3 regions of the Arthrobacter sp. BG5 genome follow, and region 3 is predicted to be linked to each of the others. Evidence: predicted binding sites of a transcription regulator. Region 3 holds the regulator's gene; each other region holds the start of a gene.
What was found. Region 3 encodes HrcA, which represses chaperone genes, less so after heat shock. Its sites were predicted from a motif close to TTNGCACTCGNNNNNNNCGAGTGCNAA; they were not measured.

Region 1: AC1MBE_RS05100 (FmdB family zinc ribbon protein) is a predicted target of HrcA. The motif match lies at 1,640-1,666, and genes of this name have one in related genera.
Region 2: groL (chaperonin GroEL) is a predicted target of HrcA. The motif match lies at 2,029-2,055, and genes of this name have one in related genera.

What each region holds. Positions count from the first base shown of each region.
Region 1 covers NZ_CM155268.1:1,126,606-1,129,800, forward strand. The annotation lists gene galU (UTP--glucose-1-phosphate uridylyltransferase GalU) at 1-873, opposite strand, end outside; gene AC1MBE_RS05095 (5-formyltetrahydrofolate cyclo-ligase) at 978-1,616, shown strand; gene AC1MBE_RS05100 (FmdB family zinc ribbon protein) at 1,752-2,009, shown strand; gene AC1MBE_RS05105 (RcpC/CpaB family pilus assembly protein) at 2,115-2,807, shown strand; gene AC1MBE_RS05110 (hypothetical protein) at 2,842-3,099, opposite strand; gene AC1MBE_RS05115 (AAA family ATPase) at 3,157-3,195, opposite strand, start outside.
Region 2 covers NZ_CM155268.1:2,793,829-2,797,023, reverse strand. The annotation lists gene groL (chaperonin GroEL) at 206-1,843, opposite strand; gene AC1MBE_RS12975 (ABC transporter substrate-binding protein) at 2,142-3,195, opposite strand, start outside.
Region 3 covers NZ_CM155268.1:329,049-332,243, forward strand. The annotation lists gene dnaJ (molecular chaperone DnaJ) at 1-1,105, opposite strand, end outside; gene hrcA (heat-inducible transcriptional repressor HrcA) at 1,186-2,199, opposite strand; gene AC1MBE_RS01460 (DUF3097 domain-containing protein) at 2,441-3,195, shown strand, end outside.

The sequences.
Region 1 (3,195 bases), 800 kb from region 3:
CCATTCGCGCAGGCCGGGGCCGAGGTCTTCGCTGTCGCAGGCGAGCTGGACGCAGGCCTTGAGGTAGCTGAGCTTGTCGCCGGTGTCGTAGCGGCGGCCGCGGAAGATCACGCCGTACACGCCGTAACCTTCGCCCTCGCCGGCGGAAAGTTCCTGCAGCGCATCGGTGAGCTGGATTTCCCCGCCGCGGCCGGGCTCGGTCCGCTCGAGGACTTCGAACACCGCAGGGTGAAGGACGTACCGGCCGATGATGGCCAGGTTGGAGGGGGCCTCATCGACGTCGGGCTTCTCCACGAGCTGCTTGATCCGGACGTATTCCTCGCCCTCGACGGCTTCGACGTCGGCGCAGCCGTAAGCGCTGATCTGCGAGGGCTCGACCTCGATCAGGGCCACAACCGACCCGCCGGTCTTCGCCTGGACCTCGATCATGGTGCTGAGCAGCTCGTCGCGCGCGTCGATGAGGTCATCGCCCAGCAGGACGGCGAACGGTTCGTAACCGACGTGCTGCTTGGCGCGCAGCACGGCGTGGCCCAGGCCCATCGGGTCGCCCTGGCGGACGTAGTGGATGTCGCCGAGGTTGCTGGCGGCCTGGATGGACTCCAGCTTGGCGGTGTCTCCCTTGGCCTCCAGCATCGCTTCCAGCGTGGGCACGCGGTCGAAGTGGTCCTCGAGGGCGCGCTTGTTGCGTCCGGTGATCATCAGGACATCGTTGAGGCCCACGTTCACGGCTTCCTCAACCACGTACTGGATGGCCGGCTTGTCGACGACCGGCAGCATCTCCTTCGGCATCGCCTTGGTGGCGGGAAGGAAGCGGGTGCCGAGGCCCGCAGCGGGGATGACGGCCTTACGGACGGAGGCGTTGGGTGTAATCACTGGACTAATCTAACTGAGGGGGCAAAACATCAGGTAATTGTCCTCCGCATGGCAGCCGCGGCAGCCCGCCCTCCGGCGCCGCCCGGCCGAAAGGACGCCACTGCATGAGCAGCAAGGAAGAGATCCGCTCCCGCCACCGCTTACGGCGGGCCGCCCTGTCGCCGGCGGAACTGGCCGACGCCGGTGCCGCCATTGCCCGCCATGGGCTGGCCTGGGCCTCCGGGCTGGCCGACGCCGGGCAGCGGACTTTCGCCGCCTACCTCGGCGTCGGCTCCGAACCGCCCACCCTCCCCCTGCTGGGAGCCCTGCACGACGCCGGCCAACGGGTATTGCTGCCGGTCTGCGAACCGGACCTGGTACTGAGCTGGGTGTACTGGACGCCCGAATCGGAATTTGTCCGCAGCCGCTACGCCCCCATCCAGGAACCCGCCGGCGAACGGTTCGGCACAACTGAGGTGCGCGGAGCCGCCGGCATCTTCCTGCCCGCCACTGCCCTGGACCGTTCGGGCAACAGGATCGGCCAGGGCGGCGGCTACTACGACAAATTCCTGGCAGCCCTTGCCGCACTGCCTCCGGGCGGCGCCGGAACCAGGGAGCGCCCGGTGCCGACCGCGGCCGTGGTGTACGACGCCGAGGTGCTGCCCGCCGGCAGCATTCCCGCGGAGTCGTTCGACCGAAGGGTCGACTTTGCACTGGCGCCCGGCGGCCTGATCGGGCTTTCTGGGCTTTCGGGCCTTTCTTAGCCGCACCTTCGCGGGTGATAGAATTGGCACTCAGGCCCTGCGACTGCTAACGCCGGATGTTCGCCCACCGTCTCGGTGGCGACAATCCAGCCGGCAGCACGGGACCTGCTCGTTTGTCCTAAAGGAGGAATCCCAGTGCCCACGTATGCATACGCCTGCAAGGACTGCAGCCACGCCTTCGAGACCGTGCAGTCCTTTACGGACAGCTCCCTGACGACCTGCCCGGAGTGCCAGGGGACCCTGCGCAAGAAGTTCAACAGCGTCGGCGTCGTGTTCAAGGGTTCCGGTTTCTACCGGACCGACTCGCGTGACTCCAAGGGCAGCGCTGTCGCGCCGGCCACCCCCGCCGCAGCACCGGCGACCTCCACAACGGCCCCCGCCGCCGCCAGCTAGCAACCGGCGGGTACATCCCGCCCGGCTCGCGGCAGCGCAGTTAGTTCTCCACATAGCGCCGCCGACGGCTGCCGGCGACCCACCGGCCGGCCGTAGCGTGGCGGCATGGCACACCGCCGACGCCTTCTCCGCCCGCCGCTTTCCGGCCGCCCGCCACGGCGCCGGCTTCGGGCCTGGTGGGGCCGGCACCGCCGGCTGGCCGTTGCCCTGCTGCTTTGCCTCGCCGCCGGCATGACCGTGCAGCAATTGACGCCGGTACCCGACGCCACCGTCGCGGCATGGGCCGCAGCCAAGGACCTTCCGGCCGGCCGGGTGCTGGCTGCCGCCGACCTCGCCGCCGTTCAGGTCCCGCCGGGAGTGCTTCCAAGCGGTTCCTTGGGACTACCCGCCCTCGAGGGCAAACAACTCGCCGGGGCCTTGCGCAGGGGCCAGCTCCTCACCGACTCCCAGCTCGTCGGGCCGGGGTTGCTGGCCGGCAGCCCGCCGGGCGCGGCAGCCGTGCCACTTCGAATGGCGGACCCGGCATCGATCCAACTGGTCTCCCCCGGTCAGTTGGTCAATGTCGTGCTGACCAGCGGTGACGGCTCCGGGCAGGCCCCGGCGTCCCGGCTGCTTGCCTCCGCGGTCCCGGTCCTGTGGACCTCTGTGCAGGGAGAAAAAGCCGGCCAGTGGCTCGGCGCCGGCGAGATGGACGGGCTGATGGTGGTGGCGGCGGACCCGGAGCAGGCCCAACGGCTTGCCGGGGCCTCCACGCAGGGCAAGCTGTTCTTCGTCCTGGTGGGGGCGCGGCCAGGCTGAACGGGGGGCGCCGGCCTCTGTGCCGACGCGCGGCTCAGCCCCAGTGCGGCGGCCGCTGTTCCTTGAGCCAGGCATCGTGGTCATAGGTGCCGGGCTGGTCGCCCCAGCGCCGCGGATCATCCTCGGCGGCCTTGTTGGGCAGCAGCCCGCCGGGGACCGCGGGGCTGCCGGCTTTCTTGTCTTTGGCGCTCCGGTGCCGCGCTCCCTGCAGCGCCGCGTCCTGAGGCTGCACGCCGTTTCCGTCGCCGCCCTGCTCCGGGGTGTCATTCCCGTTCTCGTTGCCTGCGTTCATGCCGCCGGCCTCCTTGCTGCGATTAGCTCTTCCCTGCTGCCGGGCACCGTCCGCCGGTTACCGGCGGTCCGCCGCGGCAGGGGCGTAGGCGTCCTG
Region 2 (3,195 bases), 1.3 Mb from region 3:
CACCCAACGCTCCCGCACTACCGCCGCCAAATCCCCCAACGCTCCCGCACCACCGCCGCACCACCGGCGCACCAACTGAGGGAGCGCCCTGGCCTCGGGGTTAACGCCGACGGCGGCCCCACCAAAGGTGGGACCGCCGTCGTCGAACGTACTGCGCTGACGGGAATCCGTCAGGCCGGGCGTTCAGGGCTGGAAAGCCGGATGGTTAGAAACCGCCCATGCCGCCCATGCCGCCCATGTCGTCGCCGCCGCCCATGGCCGGAGCGTTCTTCTCCGGCTTGTCGGCCACGACGGCCTCGGTGGTGAGGAACAGGCCGGCGATGGAAGCCGCGTTCTGCAGGGCAGAGCGGGTGACCTTGACCGGGTCGTTGATGCCGGCAGCCAGCAGGTCGACATATTCGCCGGTGGCAGCGTTCAGGCCGTGGCCGGCGGGCAGGCCGCGGACCTTGTCCACCACAACGCCGGGCTCAAGGCCGGCGTTGAAAGCGATCTGCTTCAGCGGGGCGTCGATGGCTACGCGGACGATGTTCGCGCCGGTTGCCTCGTCACCTTCGAGCTGCAGGTTGGCGAACGCCTTGGCGCCGGCCTGGATCAGGGCCACGCCACCGCCGGCGACGATGCCCTCTTCGACAGCAGCCTTGGCGTTGCGGACGGCGTCCTCAATGCGGTGCTTGCGTTCCTTGAGCTCAACCTCGGTTGCGGCACCGGCCTTGATGACTGCAACGCCGCCGGCCAGCTTGGCCAGGCGTTCCTGCAGCTTCTCGCGGTCGTAGTCGGAATCGGAGTTCTCGATCTCGGCACGGATCTGGGAGACGCGGCCGGCGATCTGGTCGGCGTCGCCGGCACCTTCGACGATGGTGGTCTCGTCCTTGGTAACAACGACCTTGCGGGCCTTGCCAAGCAGCTCGAGGCCGGCGGTCTCAAGCTTGAGGCCGACTTCCTCGGAGATGACCTGGCCGCCGGTGAGGATGGCGATGTCGGCCAGCTGCGCCTTGCGGCGGTCACCGAAGCCCGGAGCCTTGACGGCGACGGACTTGAAGGTGCCACGGATCTTGTTGACGATCAGGGTGGCCAGGGCCTCGCCCTCGATGTCCTCGGCAATGATCAGCAGCGGCTTGTTGGACTGCATGACCTTTTCGAGGACCGCAACCAGTTCCTTGACGTTGGAGATCTTGGAGTTGACGATCAGGATGTACGGGTCCTCGAGGACCGTTTCCTGGCGCTCGGCGTCGGTGACGAAGTAGGCCGAGATGTAGCCCTTGTCGAAGCGCATGCCCTCGGTGAGCTCCAGCTCGAGGCCGAAGGTGTTCGACTCCTCGACGGTGATGACGCCTTCCTTGCCGACCTTGTCCAGGGCTTCGGCAATCAGGGCGCCAATTTCGTTGTCGCCGGCAGAGATGGACGCGGTGGCGGCGATCTCTTCCTTGGTCTCGATTTCCTTGGCGGAAGCCAGGAGCTCGCGGGTGACGGCGTCAACGGCCTTTTCGATGCCGCGCTTCAGGGAGAGCGGGTCGGCACCGGCCGCGACGTTGCGCAGGCCTTCCTTGACGAGGGCCTGGGCCAGCACGGTGGCCGTGGTGGTACCGTCGCCGGCGACGTCGTCGGTCTTCTTGGCAACTTCCTTGACCAGCTCGGCGCCGATCTTCTCGTACGGGTCGTCCAGTTCGATCTCCTTGGCGATGGAAACACCATCGTTGGTGATCGTGGGGGCGCCCCACTTCTTTTCGAGGACGACGTTGCGTCCACGCGGGCCGAGGGTGACCTTGACGGCGTCGGCGAGGATGTTCAGGCCCCGCTCAAGACCGCGGCGTGCCTCTTCATCAAATGCAATGATCTTGGCCATAACGGCAGTAGTCCTTTCGGGACAGTCGTTAAGAATGAACCTGGGCTTTGGTGCCCGCGACGGACGATTCCTGCCCGGCAGCCTCTGTATGCCGCCGGGCCGGGGATCTCACCCCAGCCAGGTATTTCTCTCGCTCCCGGACCGCCCGCTCCCACGGCCGCAGCCGGCCGAAACCGGGCGTCGTGTTAGCAGTCAATACGCGGGAGTGCTAACTCAATAATTAGCACTCCCCCGGGGAGAGTGCAAGCAGTGGCGGCGGATGGCGGCGCCGCCGCGCGGGGCGCTTCGCTACCAGCGATCAGGAGCCGGTGCTGCGGGCGGTTTCGCTGCCGGTCATCGTGGCGATGTTGTCCGTGCCGTAGCTGTAGACCATGTAGGCGGCGGCGGTGACGTCGCCGTTGCTGTCGAAATTGATCGGGCCGGAGGCGCCGTCGTAATCGGGGCGTTTGCCGGCCCGGAGGGCGGCCACACAGTCCCGGTAGGACTTGCACGCCGCTGCTTCGCCGGAGGGAGCACCGGCACCGCCGTTCGCCGCCGTGCCGCCGGATACGGAGACCAGCTTCGAGGCGATCGAGGTGCCGGCGTCGTCCTCTGCCGCGGCGGCAGCAACGGCGGCGAGGTTGACGGCGTCATAGGTCTCGGCGGCAAAGGCCATGTCTTTGAGGCCCGGATCAACGGCCACGAGTTCGGCCTGGAAGTGCGCGGAGGGGAAGGTCCCGGGCAGGACCCCGCGGGCGCCGTCCAGGGCCTTGGAGCCGAGGCCGGCGCCGTACTGGTTGACCGCGCCGTCGCTGAGGATGAGCTTGTTCCCGGCCAGGCCCGCGTTGTTGAGCTCGGCGATGGCGCCTTGGGCGCCGTCGCGGGCCACGAGCACGACGGCGTCCGGGGCCGCTGCCTTGGCGGCAGCTGCCGCTTGTTGGGCCTGGCCGGCCTTGAACTCGGCGTCGACAGCGGTGCCCAGGCCCGCGGCCTTCGCTGCCGCTGCGACGGCGACGGAGACGTCCTTGCCGTAGTCGCCTTCCTCGTGCACGACGGCGATGGTCTTGGCGCCGCCGTCCTTGGCGAGTTTGACGAGGATCGACGCCTGCGCCACGTCGGCCGCGGCGGTGCGGAAGTAGTAGCCGCCGCTCTTGTAGGTGCTTAGCCCGGGTGCGGTGTTCGCCGGGGAAATGATCGCGACCTTCGCCCGCGCGAGCACGTCGATGGCGCCCGCGGCCCGGCTGGAGTCGGTGGGGCCGATGACAACGTCGGCTTTGGCCGCCACCAGGTCCTTGGCCTGGGCGGCGGTGTCCGTGCCAACCGCTGAGGGCAGCAGTTCCACCGGCTTGCCTTTGTGGCCTCCCGCCGCGTTG
Region 3 (3,195 bases):
GCAGCTTGGCGAAGACGCCACCGCTGGCGGCAAGCTTCCCCTCAGTGAACTGCTCGCCGCGGAGTTTGGCGAGCTGCCGGAGCAGGTCCTCCTGGGCGGCGTCGAGCTTGGCCGGGGTGTCCACCTGCAGATGGACCTTGAGGTCCCCGCGGCCATAGCCGCGCAGGTGCGTCACGCCCAGGCCGCGGAGCGTGATGACCTCCCCGGACTGGGTGCCGGCCTTGACGTCGATCTCCTGCTGCCCGTCGAAGGTGTCCAGGGTCAGTTCCGTGCCCAGCGCGGCGGCGGTCATCGGAATGTTCAGGCTCGCGTGCAGGTCGTCGCCCTCACGCACATAGGTGGCGTCGTTGTTGACCCGGATCTCGACGTAGAGGTCACCGGAGGGTCCGCCGGCCGGTCCGGCCTCGCCCTGGCCGGACAGCTGGATCCGGGTGCCGGTGGCGACCCCGGCCGGAACCTTCACGGTGAGCGTGCGGCGGCTGCGGATCCGGCCCTGGCCGGCGCACTCGTTGCACGGGTCCTTGATGACGGTGCCGAAGCCCTCGCAGCTTCCGCAGGGGGCCGTGGTCATGACCTGGCCGAGGATGGAACGCACGGCCCGCTGGACCTGCCCGCTGCCGCCGCAGATATCGCAGCGTTCGGGGTGGCTGCCGGGGCGGCAGCAGGAGCCCTCGCAGGTGGGGCAGGTGACGGCGGTGTCCACTTCAAGCTTCTTGTTCACGCCGAAGACGGCGTCGCGGAGGTCGATCCGGACGCTGATCAGCGCGTCCTGGCCGCGGCGTACCCGGGAGGCGGGGCCGCCCTGGCCGCCGGCCCCGCCGAAGAAGGTCTCGAAGATGTCCTGGAAGGCGAAGCCCTGGCCGGCGTAGCCGCCGCCGAAACCGTTGTCGGTCCCGTTCTCGTTGCCCGTGGTGTCGTAGACCCTGCGTTTCTGCGGGTCCGACAGGACCTCGTAGGCGTGCGTGACCGCCTTGAAGCGCTCGGAGGCGTCGTCCCCGGGGTTCACGTCCGGGTGCAGGGTCCGCGCAAGCTTGCGGTAGGCCTTCTTGATCTCTTCCCCCGTCGCTTCACGGGAGACTCCAAGAACGTCATAGTGGCTGCTCAAAGTGTGTATCTCTTCCTTTTTGTACTGCCAGTGGGGCACTGCCTGTAGTGGGCAAGAAGTCCGGTGCCGGATCCGGCCCGTCAGGGCCCAAGGATCCGCGAAAGGTAGCGGGCGACCGCACGGACGGCGGCCATGGTGGTCGGATAGTCCATCCGGGTGGGCCCCAGGACGCCGACCTTGGCCGTGGCGTCCGGGCCGTAGCCGGTGGCCACCACGGAGGCTTCGGAAAGCCCGTCGTAGGGGTTCTCCCGGCCGATGCTGACGGTGACGCCGCGCGGGTCCTGCGCCATGTCGCTGAGCAGGCGCAGCATCACCACCTGCTCTTCGAGCGCCTCCAGCACGGGGCCGATGCTCAGCGGGAAATCGACGTTGGAGCGGGCCAGGTTGGCGGTGCCGGCCATGACCATCCGCTCCTCGCGGCTGCTCGCGGCCAGCGACTCCAGTCCCCGGGACAGGGCCTGGGCGGCGCCGCGCCGCACCGGCGGGCAGTTGTCCACCACGGCCTGCAGCGACTGGGGCAGCAGCCCCAGCGGGGTGCCGGAGAGCCTGGCCAGGAACAGGGTCCGGAGCTCCGCGAGGGCGTCGTCGCCGAGGTCCTGGCCGACGTCGATCACCCGCTGCTCCACCTTGCCGGTGTCCGCAATCAGCACCGTGAGCACCTTGCGGGGCGCCAGGAGCACGAATTCGATGTGCCGGACGCGGGCCCGGCTCAGGAGCGGGTACTGCACGACGGCGACCTGGTTGGTCAGCTGCGACAGCAGCCGGACGGTCCGGTCCAGGACGTCGTCGAGATCCTCGGAACCCTCCAGCAGCGCCTGGATGGCGCGGCGCTCGGCCGGGGACAACGGCTTGACCGCAGAAATCTGGTCCACGAACAGGCGGTAGCCTTTGTCCGTGGGAATCCGGCCGGCACTCGTGTGCGGCGCCGTGATCAGGCCCTCGTCTTCCAGCGCGGCCATGTCATTGCGGATCGTGGCGCTGGACACACCCAGGTGGTGCCGCTCCACGAGCGCCTTGGATCCCACGGGCTCGCGGGAATGGACGTAGTCCTCCACGATGGCGCGCAGCACTTCGAGTTTGCGTGGCTCGCTCACGCTCCACCTCCAATCGACCCGTATCGGATTGCCGGCGCCGGCCGCGCGGAAAGACCCGCCCGGGGAACCCGCGGTTAGCACTCGACATGCCTAAGTGCTAACCAGTCTAATATGAGTCGCGCCGTTGTTAGCATTGGATTCGCTGCGGGCGTGACCCCCGGGACGGGTGTTTCCGGGCACACCACGGGCCGCACCGCCGTTCTTTCGCCCAAATTCCCGAGTGCAAAGCAGTGTGTAGCAGATGTCGTACCAGAATTGGGGCCCGCAGGATCTCTCCGCCCCCGCCAAGGCCCAGCTGCCCGAAATCGCGGTGGAACGGGGCATGGTGCTCGAGGATGTGCAGTCCGGCTGGGTCGGCGCCGTGACCCGGGTGGAGAAGTCCGGCGGCATGCACGTCGTGGCCCTCGAGGACCGGCGCGGCAAGTCACGCTCCTTCCGCCTCGGCTTCGGGTTCCTGCTCGAAGGCCGGCCGATCAAGCTCATGCCGCCCGCCCCGCGGGCAGCCGCCGCGGGCAGCGCAGCCGGCACCCGTACCGCGTCCGGTTCGGTCCGGGTCGCCGGACAGCGGGCCCAGGTAGCTAAAGCCAGCCGGATCTGGGTGGAAGGCAAGCACGACGCCGAGCTCGTCGAGAAGGTCTGGGGTGACGACCTCCGTGTGGTGGGCATCGTCGTCGAACCCCTGCACGGCATCGACGACCTCGCCGGCGCCGTCAGGGACTTCCGTCCCGGCCCCGGCCGCCGGCTCGGCTTGCTGGTGGACCACCTGGTTCCCGACTCGAAGGAATCCCGGATCGCCGACGCCGTGATGGCCTCTCCCGGCGCGGCCGGCAACGTGCTGATCGTCGGTCACCCCTACGTCGACGTCTGGCAGGCGATCCGACCGGCCGTACTGGGCATTGAGCGGTGGCCGGTGATTCCGCGCGGCGTGGACTGGAAAACCGGCATCCTGACGGCCTTCGGCTGGCCGCACAGCACCAAGGAGGACATCGGCCTGGG